4 regions of the Cytobacillus sp. FSL K6-0129 genome follow, and region 1 is predicted to be linked to each of the others. Evidence: riboswitches for the same ligand, from Rfam matches in the RefSeq annotation. Region 1 holds a riboswitch; each other region holds the start of a gene.
What was found. Region 1 has a riboswitch for thiamine pyrophosphate ahead of thiW (energy coupling factor transporter S component ThiW). Riboswitches for the same ligand answer to the same signal wherever they lie in the genome.
Positions count from the first base shown of each region.

Region 2: another riboswitch for thiamine pyrophosphate. It lies ahead of thiT (energy-coupled thiamine transporter ThiT); the one in region 1 lies ahead of thiW (energy coupling factor transporter S component ThiW).
Region 3: another riboswitch for thiamine pyrophosphate. It lies ahead of tenA (thiaminase II); the one in region 1 lies ahead of thiW (energy coupling factor transporter S component ThiW).
Region 4: another riboswitch for thiamine pyrophosphate. It lies ahead of MHI57_RS17155 (3-oxoacyl-ACP reductase); the one in region 1 lies ahead of thiW (energy coupling factor transporter S component ThiW).

Region 1 is NZ_JBBOXM010000001.1:743,525-746,678, reverse strand. Features, by position in the region: gene MHI57_RS03650 (hypothetical protein) at 1-234, shown strand, start outside; gene MHI57_RS03645 (shikimate kinase) at 284-790, opposite strand; TPP riboswitch at 920-1,031, shown strand; TPP riboswitch at 1,075-1,167, shown strand; gene thiW (energy coupling factor transporter S component ThiW) at 1,239-1,760, shown strand; gene thiD (bifunctional hydroxymethylpyrimidine kinase/phosphomethylpyrimidine kinase) at 1,729-2,535, shown strand; gene thiM (hydroxyethylthiazole kinase) at 2,535-3,154, shown strand, end outside.
Region 2 is NZ_JBBOXM010000001.1:3,333,262-3,336,415, reverse strand. Features, by position in the region: gene MHI57_RS16795 (M23 family metallopeptidase) at 1-548, opposite strand, end outside; gene MHI57_RS16790 (hypothetical protein) at 572-811, opposite strand; TPP riboswitch at 945-1,049, shown strand; gene thiT (energy-coupled thiamine transporter ThiT) at 1,154-1,732, shown strand; gene MHI57_RS16780 (hypothetical protein) at 2,065-2,331, opposite strand; gene sigY (RNA polymerase sigma factor SigY) at 3,043-3,154, shown strand, end outside.
Region 3 is NZ_JBBOXM010000001.1:941,951-945,104, forward strand. Features, by position in the region: gene MHI57_RS04535 (MFS transporter) at 1-557, opposite strand, end outside; gene tenA (thiaminase II) at 858-1,547, opposite strand; TPP riboswitch at 1,671-1,780, opposite strand; gene trhA (PAQR family membrane homeostasis protein TrhA) at 2,129-2,764, shown strand; gene MHI57_RS04550 (GNAT family N-acetyltransferase) at 2,887-3,154, opposite strand, start outside.
Region 4 is NZ_JBBOXM010000001.1:3,405,205-3,408,358, reverse strand. Features, by position in the region: gene MHI57_RS17160 (IclR family transcriptional regulator) at 1-154, shown strand, start outside; gene MHI57_RS17155 (3-oxoacyl-ACP reductase) at 378-1,133, opposite strand; TPP riboswitch at 1,226-1,327, opposite strand; gene MHI57_RS17150 (glycosyltransferase) at 1,413-2,948, opposite strand; gene MHI57_RS17145 (ABC1 kinase family protein) at 3,066-3,154, opposite strand, start outside.

The sequences.
Region 1 (3,154 bases):
AGAAAACCAGAAATGAGCGCCTCGCAAAAGGGTTTAGCGAGTCCCTCAGAAAGAAAACCAGAAATGAGCGCCTCGCAAAAGGGTTTAGCAAGTCACTCAGAAAGAAAACCAGAGATAACCGCCTCACAAAAAGGGAGTTATTCAGCAATTTATTTAGAACCAAACACAAATGAAAGCCGAGGAAGGGAGTGCCCGGCTTTCATAAATTCGTTTAGGATAATGCGAATTACTTAGATAGTAAAAGAAACATTCTAATGAACTATAACCATAATCATCACAAGCTTTATCCTATCCCACTAACAATCAATTCAGCAGCTTCTTCAGCTGTTTTCCCGTCAACATTGATTTTTAGATGATATGGTTGATAATGAGCTTGTCTTTCTTTGTAGAGATGATACATTTCGTCAGTAGAAAGACCATTCAATTTCGGTCTTGTATCTTTAATCAATGGGTATCGATCGAGCCAATTTTCCCATGAGAGCTCGATAAGGACAACGGTACTGTTTTGTAAACAAATTTCGCGGTTCTTACTGTTTAAAAAGGCGCCGCCGCCTAATGAAAGAATCTGTTTTTCTTCGGCAGATAGTTGTTCAATCAATTCGCTTTCAGCTTTTCGAAAAACTTCTTCACCATGATCAAGGAAAATTTTTGAAGTTGACATTCCAAACTGTTGTTCAATGCGTTCATCCGTGTCGATTAAACCCCACTGTAATTTCTTAGCTAATTCCGTTCCTATGGATGTCTTTCCGACCCCCATAAACCCAATAAGTACAATACTCTTATCTTCCATAGACTGTCCTCCCGAATATTATATAAAATATCATATCATAACGTTTTATGTCGCAACATCGTTTCTATCCAATGTTTTTTATTTTCATTTCTATCATTTCATGTTATATTGAGTGCATCATATGTTATAAGTTTTCACTGGGGGTGCCTCCACATAGAGGCTGAGATTGAATGCCGTCCGTTCAAAACCCTTTGAACCTGATCTGGTTTGTACCAGTGGAGGGAAGTGTGTCGATGTAGTCGTCCTCGCTTCCTTTTGGAAGTAGAGGATTTTTTTTATATATGAATAAATGCTAGGGGTGCCAAATACTTGGCTGAGATGAACCCTTTGAACCTGATCTAGTTAATACTAGCGTAGGGAAGCGAGTGACGTCATACATATCATGATGACCAAAGCCGCTTATTCAAAATAGCGGCTTTTTTATTTTTATCGAAAGGAGGAAAGGTCTATGAATAAAATCCAAAAAATGACGATGACGGCAACGATTGCAGCCATCACTACTGTGTCGAGTAGTCTCATTTTTATTCCGATTGGAATAGCGAAAATTTTTCCGATTCAGCACTTGGCGAATGTATTATCTGCTGTACTTCTTGGACCATGGTATGCCGTTAGTCAAGCGTTTCTTTCATCTACATTGAGAAATATGATGGGGACTGGAAGTGTTTTTGCCTACCCCGGGAGTATGATTGGCGCATTACTTGCAGGGTTCCTTTATCAAAAAACGAAAAAAATTGGCTTCTCAGCACTAGGTGAAGTCGTTGGAACAGGAATGATAGGGGCAGTAGCGACTTATCCGATTAGTACATTACTTTTAGGACAAGAAGCAACCCTTTTCGGATTCCTACCAGCATTTATGGTGAGCTCGTTTACTGGAGCAATTTTAGGATATGGTTTATTAAGAGTATTAATTAAGAATAAAGCTATTGGAGGTTACATCAATGAAAACAGCATTAACGATCGCAGGTTCTGATTCAGGAGGAGGAGCTGGGATTCAAGCAGATCTTAAAACTTTTTCCGCCAATGGTGTGTTTGGCATGTCCGTCATTACGGCGATTACCGCTCAAAATACAGTAGAGGTACGTTCGGTACAGGATATAGAAATCAATATTATAAAAGACCAAATAGAAGCTGTGTTTGATGATATCCAAGTTGATGCTGTCAAAATCGGGATGTTGTCATCTAGTGAGACTGTAAAAATCGTCGCAGACCGTTTAAATCATTATAGTCCAAAAGTGATTGTGTTAGATCCTGTTATGGTTTCAAAAGGTGGACATCATCTTTTAAAGGAACAAGCTATTGAAGCATTAAAAGCGAAAATGTTACCACTTGCGACTGTAATTACGCCAAACATTCCTGAAGCTGAAGTACTTTCGGGTATGACAATTCGCACGGTTGATGATATGGAGCAAGCTTGTAAAAAATTATATGAATTAGGGCCAAAAGCCGTCTTATTAAAAGGTGGACATTTAGAAGGAGAACCGAATGACTTATTATGGGATGGACAAAGTTTCAACTGGTTTAATGGTCGAAGAGTAGAGACAAAAAACACCCATGGTACAGGTTGTACTCTATCATCTGCCATTGCTGCTGGGTTAGCAAAAGGGGAAGAACTTATTGAGGCCATACAGTCTGCGAAAAATTATATTTCCATAGCGATTGAGCATAGCCTAGCACTCGGTAATGGGCATGGTCCGACAAATCATTTTTATGAGTTATACAACAAAGCAAAGATGGAGGAAAGATAATGGCGATTTCAAGTGAAGCAGTTGAGAGAGTCTTTCAGCAGTTACAAGAACATACCCCACTCATTCATCATTTAACAAATACAGTAACTATTAATGATTGTGCAAATGTGACCCTAGCAATGGGCGGTTCACCTGTTATGGCCACCCAACTCTTAGAAGTAGAAGAAATGGCTATGATGGCAGATGGGCTCGTAATTAATTTTGGTACTATTAATGATGCGATGTTTGCGGCAATGATTAAAGCTGGACAAACTGCCAATCAAAAAGGGGCCCCAGTAATATTTGATCCAGTTGGTGTTGGTGCAACCACTTATCGCACAAATAAGGCAAAAGAGCTAATTAGCACAATAAAAGTGTCCATTATTCGCGGCAATGCTTCTGAAGTTTCTGCTCTTATTGGTAAGAATACAAAAACGCGTGGTGTTGATGCAGGGGCAATTGAAATAGCACCTGAAGCACTTGCAAAGGAGGCAGCTGAAGTCCTAAACTGTCTCATTGTTATTAGTGGAAAAGAAGATGTCATTACAGATGGGAAGCAATTAGTTGTGATTGATAATGGAGATTATCTTTTGACGAAGGTAACAGGAACTGGCTGCATGACAGCTTCATTAGTAGCAAC
Region 2 (3,154 bases), 2.6 Mb from region 1:
ACCACTTTTATTACTTTGCCATTTTGAGGGGCGATAACTTCCTCTGCAAATGCGTAATAACTCTCATTTTTTTCAGGTCTACCATTATATGTAGAGCCATCCTTCACCTTTAATAGATCATACGCGTACCTTTGATGTTCATATACGTAATGGTAATTAATAAATTCATTTGTACCACCCCAGAATACAAACCATTCATCCATCACTGGCATAATGTATTCATTCTTTGTATAGACCTTATCTGTTTCTGGAAAGACAAAGTAAGGTTTCATATAGAAACTGACAATTGTATTTTTATCATCAAATCCAACCACTACTGCTTTTGCTTTTGAGTGATCTACCCATACGAACTGATCAATGCCTAAGACATTCGTCCGTGACATTAGTTGATAACTACGCACACCTTCATTAAAGGCTGCGCTCATCTCAATAAATTCTGATAATGAAACCATGCCTTGAAACACTTTTGAAGTGGCTTGGTAAATTTCCTTATACTCTGCTCTTAACCAATAATCTATAAACCTATCAGGATCCATTGAACCGACCATACCCTCTACCCCCGTAAGTTTTATTAAGATGAAAAAATTAAACGATTCTCAAGAAATATTTTGCAATTAACAGTAAAGAAACCGCCAATAGTTACTTTAATTTCACTTGAATCTTCTAACTTACCTTTCAAATCCCCTCTTAATGCTAGACCTAAATTTTCATCCTGTAATTCACCATTTACATACAACTTTTCTCCGTTAATCCAATAATTTTCGATTAATATATGATTTCCATGATGGTTTACTTCAAAAACCTTCTTCATATCAATCACTCCTTGATTATTCTACGACTATCTAGGGAATAAGTTTCACAAATAATCTGTTTTTTTACTACCAAAAAAAGATTCTTGAATTCTGATGAAAGTCATAGTATATTCTAACCGAGGATAAATTTAATACTTCCACAAGGGGAGCCTAATATGGCTGAGAGTGAGCGAGTTCGTTCTGACCCTAAGAACCTGTTAGATAATGCTAGCGTAGGGATCGTGGTTTTGGATATGAGCAATACTAGGCATCCATCACCGCCTATGTATTGCTTTTTTTCATGACAAAAAAGTAATACAGGTTTACTCGTTCGCTTCTCTTTTCGGAGAAGGAGGAAAAACATGAAACAAAATAAAACACTTTTTATGGTGGAAATTGCTATATTTGCAGCTTTGGCATTATTACTTGATTTCTTATCAGGCTTACTGATGGGGAGATTTTGGCCACAAGGTGGGTCCATCTCACTTGCTATGGTACCGGTTTTCTTAATGGCCTTTCGTTGGGGTGTTAAAGGCGGCGTCTTAACGGGCTTACTATTAGGAGGACTTCAAATCTTAACAGGAGCTGTTCCTTTTCATTTCGCCTCTTGGATCATTGACTATTTCGTAGCCTTTGCTGTTGTCGGACTCGCAGGCATCTATATGAATAAAGTTGTGCAAAATTATCAAGACGGCCAATTTGCCAAAGCAAACATGTATGTTATTAGTGGCGTTTTCTTAGGAAGTTTCTTACGCTTCTTATGCCATTATTTATCAGGCATTATCCTATTTGGTGCCTATGCTCCGGCAGATCAACCTGTCGCACTTTACTCACTCGTATATAACGGAACATATATGCTACCTACCTTTATCGTATGTGCCTTAGTAGTTGTCATGCTTTACACAACAGCCAATAAGGTCCTTCTGAAAAAAGCATATTAATCATCTAAAGGCTCTGGGGGAAACTCAGGGCCTTTTTTTAAGATATCTTTTTGGGAGATTTTCGCACGATGATGGAACTGAGGAATCAGGGTGGCATGTACATCGGCGTGATATCCATAAGATAACCATGCAAAATGAAAGCGCCAAAAGCAGCTAGACAAACCAACATCTTCTCTTCTATTTTCTCCTTGAGACCGGCAGGTTTTCTTTTTGGATTTCTGAGAGGGGGAGTAGACACATCTTTTTCCTTACTTTTTTTAGCAGCACTTTTCTTCCGTCAATGTCAATCTAACGATGAACACTCTTGATTATTTATGAATTTGCAACAACTATTATCTACGGTAGTTTAAACCAACATCATCTGTTTTCTTTCTTGTGATTTTTGTACATAAACACGATCGTGCGCAGTTCTCTGACTTTCCCTGCTCTCTTTTGCGCGTATACACAATTTGCGCGCAGTTCTCTGACTTCCCCTGCTCTCTTTTGCACATAAACACGATTTGCGTGCAGTTCCCTGACTTCCCCTGCTCTCTTTTGCGCGTATACACGATTTGCGCGCAGTTCTCTGACTTTTTCTTCTCTCTTTTGCGCGTATACACGATTTACGCGCAGTTCTCTGACTTCCTCTTTTCTCTTTTGCGCGTATACACGATTTACGCGCAGTTCTCTGACTTCCCCTGCTCTCTTTTGCGCGTATACACGATTTGCGCGCAGTTCTCTGACTTCCCCTGCTCTCTTTTGCGCGTATACACGATTTGCGCGCAGTTCTCTGACTTCCTCTTTTCTCTTTTGCGCGTATACACGATTTACGCGCAGTTCTCTGACTTCCTCTTTTCTCTTTTGCGCGTATACACGATTTGCGCGCAGTTCCCTGACTTCCTCTTCTCTCTTTTGCGCGTATACACGATTTACGCGCAGTTCTCTGACTTCCTCTTTTCTCTTTTGCGCGTAAACATCTTTTGCGTTCAGTCTTAACTATAAACGCTCATTTAAGAATTACCGTATTGATTGGATGAAGCTGACACATATTTAAAAGATACCACCGCCCAAGTTTATATGGAGATTGTATAGCACACACGCCTAGATACTGCTGGCTCTTTCCTCTGTAGTCATGCCACCAGAGGGTCCATGTCATTGAAAATAAGGATATAATTGAACATTCTAATCATTTACATATTTATCCACTCGCATAACTTCTATGCAATAACAAGATATAATCTCTATCTCCATTCAAAAAATTTTATTTTTCGTGAACGAAAGGAGAACACTAATCGTCATAATAGTAAATCCAAAGAAAAGGGGGGCAAGGTTTGGAAGAGAAAAAATGGATTAAAGCAGCGAAAAAAGGCGATAACCAGGCGTTAGCTCACTTATTTAAGGAGAGTTATCCCCTTCTCGTTCATTATTTAATGAAGCTCACCC
Region 3 (3,154 bases), 200 kb from region 1:
AAAACCACATAAAGTCCCATACCAAGGGTGAATATTACAATGCCAACAATTAAAAATGGAAGTCGCCACCCTAATAGAGAAATGGTCGAACTAAAAGGAACTGTTGCTAATAAGAATCCTAAACTTCCGGTCATTCCGGCAAATCCCACTAGCATCGAAAACTCCTGCTGCTTGAACCAAATGCTCAATACAAGAACTAAATTGACCCATATAGTAGCATCGCCAATTCCACATAATAACCTAGCAAAGATGAGCATATAACTATTATCTACCGTACTATACAGGATGGTACCTAGCCCGTTTAGCAGTGTTCCAGCGACTAGAAATACATTTGGACCAAATCTATCAGAGAATAATCCGATGGGAATTTGCAATCCAGCATAAGCAAAAAATTGAATACTCGTTATCAGCCCAATCGTTGCTGCAGTTAAATGAAATTCTTCCATTAATTGATCAGTAATTAAACCAGGTGCTGTTCTTTGACTAACCATAAATAAATAGGCTAAAAGTAAAACACCAAATACAACCCATCTGTACTTACTTTGTTGTTTATTCATTTTTAAAACGCCTTCCTCAATTTAACATTCGTCTCTCATTATACGCTTATTGTCATTATATATATATAGGAAGTTTATATGTCTATGAGGGTGGAGAAGTAGAAGTCATTTCTATTGACTAGATGAGTAGTTTTTGAAGTCCGAAATTCTTTTTAGGAAAATCCGATACGGCAAATTGTCTTTATTCCATAAACAAACCTGATACTACAACGATTATAAAGGGTATGATGTTAACAGAATTGAGTTAGTATGAACTAACCTTATTCTGTTAACACTATTCCCGCTTTCATTTATGAAGTTTTATGCATATGTTTTATCACTTAGCCACTTTTCTTGGGTATAAGCCATTTCCCAAAAAGCTAATTCATATTGACAGCTAATGGTAAATGCCATTTTCATTTTTTCTTTTTCTGTTTCAGATGCCATTTCAGCAAGCCGATCAAGATGATGAATTTGTTCCAGTACAAGTTTAACAAACCATTCTCCACCGTATGTATCAATCCAGGTACGATAGATTTCTTCTTTTGGTTTTGCCCCTTTAAAGCTCTGCCCAATATCATAATAAATCCAATAACACGGAAGCAAACTAGCGATGACCTCGCCAACTGTGCCTGTCTCTGCTACACGATATAAATGGGATGTATATGCATAGGCAGTAGGAGCGGGTTTAAACTGGTTTAACTCTTCTTCAGAAACTTTTAATACCTCCATAAATTTGTTATGTAACCCTAGTTCAGCTTCATAGGTACCTTGCGCATGCGAGGCCATTCTTGAGGTCATATATAAATTCTCTGCTTTAGAAGCAGCGATTGCTTGCACACGAGAAAAATGTGATAAATAGTAAGAATCTTGTAACACATAAAAGCGGAAACACTCAATTGGTAAATCTCCCTTAGCAATTCCTTTAACGAAAGGGTGTTCAAAATTCGCTTCCCATATATCATGTACTTCTTTCCTTAACGATTGTGTAAACGTTTCTTTTGTTGTCATCATTTCTACCTCTTCTCTTTTTTTTATCGAGCATAAAAAATCCAGAAAAGCGAAAAACCACTTCCTATAAGAAAGTGGTTACTGTATACATTATTCATTTAGTTATAGTTATAATGTTAACTAAATTTATATACGCCACTTCCCTACGCTGGTATCAACCAGATCAGGTTCTAAGAGTCTTAAAGTTATTACACTTTAATCTCAGCCTTTTAAAGGCACCCCTAGTGGATTTATTCAATTATGCTTTCAAAGTTATGTTATCATCTTATCAATAAATGTCAACCTAAATGGAAACTGCAAGTTTAGGAATTGAGCAATGTCAAGCTTCTCTTTCAGTAACGATTATGAACAAGTTGGATGAATGCTGTCGTTACCTAAACACTTCAACTGATCTAACACCGCGGCTTAAATTGGCATTGACTCAAGGATGGATAACTCCAAATATTCTCCATGCATTTACACTCTCCACCCTCTTCGCCTAGTGAAGTTTTTCTTTATAATGAAAGCTTACGACTTTTTATCAGCTAAAAAAATGTTTATACTAGAATTATGATTTTGGATAAAGAATGGGTGAATACTACTTGGAAACACATATTTTTTCAAAGGGAGAAGAAATCGCCAACGCGATCGTACACGGAATCGGTGCGCTATTAAGTATTGCGGCTCTCGTCATTTTAACTGTTTTCTCATCCTTATATGGAACAGCTTGGCATATTGTCAGCTTTGTTCTTTTTGGTACAACGATGGTTATTTTATATTTCTCATCAACTTTGCTACATAGTTTACCTGCTGGAAAAGCAAAGGATGTATTTGAGATTCTCGATCATTCTTCCATTTACTTTTTTATTGCTGGAACGTTCACACCGTTTCTATTTATAACAGTTAAAGGAACCTTAGGATGGACCTTATTTGGTCTTGTATGGGGGCTAGCAATTGCTGGAACAGTTTTCAAATGTTTTTTTGTTAAAAAATTTTTAGTCTTCTCGACATTACTATATGTTTTGATGGGCTGGCTAATTATATTTGCCTGGGAGCCTCTGGTTACACACTTACCTACACAAGGAATGATTTTCCTCATTATCGGTGGCGTTCTATACACTGCTGGTTCAATATTTTATGTATGGAGAGGATTTAAGTACCATCACGCATTGTGGCATGTTTTTGTTCTTGCTGGTTCGATTATGCATTTTTTTGCTGTTCTCTCGCTTTTACCTTGATCAAAATTTACCTCTTTATAAATGATCTGCAGATGGCTACTCTCACCACCTGCAGATTTATTAATATCAGTTTGTAGAGTTTTTATCACATTACTTGTTCTATATTAATAATAAACTACTACTTATAATAACTTCATTACTTCATAGCGAAAGCTCAATTTTTTATACCCTTGTTTACGATACATATCCTTTGGCGTGTCATTGCTGTCGGCTACAAGTATAACCCTATGATTGCTAAATCGCTTCATTACTTCATATTGCAAGCTTGCAGCAATCCCCTTTAATCGGTGAGCTGGTAACACACCTACATTATCAATTTCAGCTGTACACTTATTAAAAAATACTTGTAATGAACCTGCTGGCACACCATGATCATATGCGAGTAACTGT
Region 4 (3,154 bases), 2.7 Mb from region 1:
TCAATTACTCGGTGCAGTGACAGTTGTTGGATTTAACGATAAGATGCCTAAGGAAGCATCGGATCCGATGAGCAAGCAACTGCTGAAGTTTCACCTACAAGCATCTTCTATGTTTGGCTATCGATATAAACAAGGAAAAATTGAACAATACTGATTGAACGTTCAATCGACCGTTTTAACATCTAGTAGAATAAAATACTAGTGAGAAAATTAAGTTGTTATTTTAAAAATATCCTTTTCTGCGAATAAATTGGAGTTTAGCTTCGACTTAGTCTCACATTTGCTGATATAAGCTCTTTACTGATTTATCAACCTACAAAATAAGTCCATTTTATTGAAAAAGGCCGCCATAAACAAAGATGACGACCTTTTTTATCTTAGTTCATCGTCAATCCATGATCAACGACTAGATTTTGTCCCGTAATCGCTCTAGCGCCTGGAGAGGCTAAGAAAACAACGGCTTCTGCTACGTCTTCTGGTTTTGTCACACGGCGGATAGCAGAGTTATCAGCCACAATCGCAAATACCTCAGGGGTAGTAACAGCACTTGCATCCGTTGTATCTAATAATCCACCGGAAACCATATTCACATTAATATCATACTGTCCGAGCTCTTTGGCCATATTGCGTGTAAAGCCAATTAATGCCGCTTTGGCTGTTGTATATTCATGGTAGGCAACGACTGGGTTCTGGTAAAGATTCGTGCCAATACCAATCACACGGGCTTGCTGTGAATCCTTTAGAGCCGGAAGAGCAGATTGAACAACATTTAAGCTTGCTTTTATCGCGCCTTCAAACTGGGTTTGATAGCTAGCCCAAGATAATTCCTCTACTTTCGCCTGTGCCACAGGATCAAATTTAAATTGAACTAATGCATTATTTACAACGATATCCAAGCGACCAAAATGAGCAATTGTGTCTGCTACCATTGCTTTTACTGCTTGATGATCTCTTACATCAGCTTGGATAGCCAATGCACGATCTTGTCCGATTTTTTCAACTACTGCATCTGCTTTTTCTTTATTATTAAAATAATTAACGACTACTTTGTAGCCCTCCTTACCAAACTTTTCAGCAATTGCAGCTCCTAATCCACGACTTGCTCCTGTTACTAACACGACTTCTTCTCTCACGCTATTCCCTCTTTTCAATAGATGTAATTAAAAATGTTCAGGGAAACAAAACAAAAGGCTCCCCGAAAATGGAGAGCCTACCATACATATGCATATAGTTGGAAGATGCTCCCTACGATCGTCTTAACGAACAGGTTCTAAGGGTCAGGTTTTAACCTTCTCAACTCATTTTCTGAGTCCCCCTGCAACAATTTTTAATTATTTTTAGTTTAGCATACAAATAGTTTCCTAGCTATGAATCGAAGTTCATTTCGAAACTGACCATTTGCTTTATGTTTCTCACCATTGTTTTAAACGGGGATTCTTATCTAGAATCGATTCATATTGTTTCTCATTACCGTAGAGGCTATTCGGGTCAAGCAGCTTATATCTCTCATATTTTTCTAATCGATCTTTTTCTTTTGCCCAGCCTAAATGCTTGACTCGTATTGTGGATAAACTGTGGGTAAGTTGGAAGATGTTTTCTGGAAATCTCCCACAATGCTGTGGTGTTTCTTTCCAGACAGGCTGAAAGGTTGATCTAACTCTTGCTAGAAATGGACGGTATAAGAAATGTGCTTGCCAGTATTCATCTTCACGATAATGGTCTTCATCCCACATATCATACAGTCTAAAACAGTACAGGTCGATAGTATCCTGTTTAACAAAGTCATCAATATAATCAATAAAACTCTCCTCAAACCATTCATCTGCGTCAAGATTTAATACCCAACCTAAAAAACCATTCGTTGCTTCTAACCACTGTTGTTTTCTTAGTTCCACTTCATTGGCAAACTGGGAGCTTGCATTCTTGACCAATTTAATTGGCATACCTTTTAGTTCTTGCAAGAAAATCGATATAGTCTGATCAGTACTAGCATCATCTATAATCACAGCTTCATCGATAAATGGCTTTACTTTCTTTAACATCGTTTGTAAATAACGACCTTCTTCATTCTTCACAATCATCGATAAGCGAATTTGATGGCTATCTGCTTTTTCTGGATAAATAGGTAGTTCGCTATAAGCATACTGACATTTTTCTTTAAATGCGGGTATGCCTGTAAGGTCAGAAGAACGATAAATATGATAAGCTGGCAGATGTGTGTCTACATGTAGATCCAGTCCTAATGCCACAGCTCTCACACAAAAATGTCGATCTTCTCCCCAAAAACTGAGATTTTTAATTTTACTAAAATGAATACCTGCTAACAAAGCTTTCCTGCTAATTAGCGTGCACGCACCTAATCCTCCTACTTCATAAACACCTGGAGTTTGTAATTGTTGAATAAAGGCCTCGGTTTGAACGGCCTTTTCTTCGTCTGTTATGGCACCTTCATCCGCCTGTCTCCAGTGGGTATATTCATCTGTTAACCACACCTGCGGATAAGGAATTGTCCCCTCTTGCCAAGCCGTCCAAAATACCTCTGAAACAATTTCTTTTTTCGTGGAAATAAGTGTATGAAGGGTATTCGGGTGTAAAAGCAAATCAGAGTCAATTAAAAACAAATAATCAAATTCTTCAAATTTCGCCTGCTCAATAAGCATATCTTTGAAGCGAGCAACCTTCCAGATGAGAGCATCATTCCAGAAATGGGTAAAGTCGGTACGAATATAGATACTATCTTCTTTTGCGGATAAAATCGCAACATCTTTCTTCCATTTGGCAAAATGACGTAGTAGTCTACTTGATTCTTCATTCTGATTATCATCTATGAAAAGATAATGAATCTCCATTGTATCCGTTTTTAAATTGGCTAAGGATAGCAGAAACTCTTTTAAAATATCGGGTTCTTGATTAATTGGACTGCCAATGAGAATTTTTGTATTAACCATAAGCAACATTAACGTTTATTGACAAAACCGTTCACCTCTCTACACTATATTCTCACCATGAATTGCTTGTGTAGTGAAATCAGAAAAATTCTACCCAAAACAAAAAGCAGAGAGTCGTCAGAATCTCCCTGCTCTAATGATGGTGTATATAAGAAATAAGAACATTAATATCGCAATGACGAAGCCGATTTCTACTGCTGGTATAT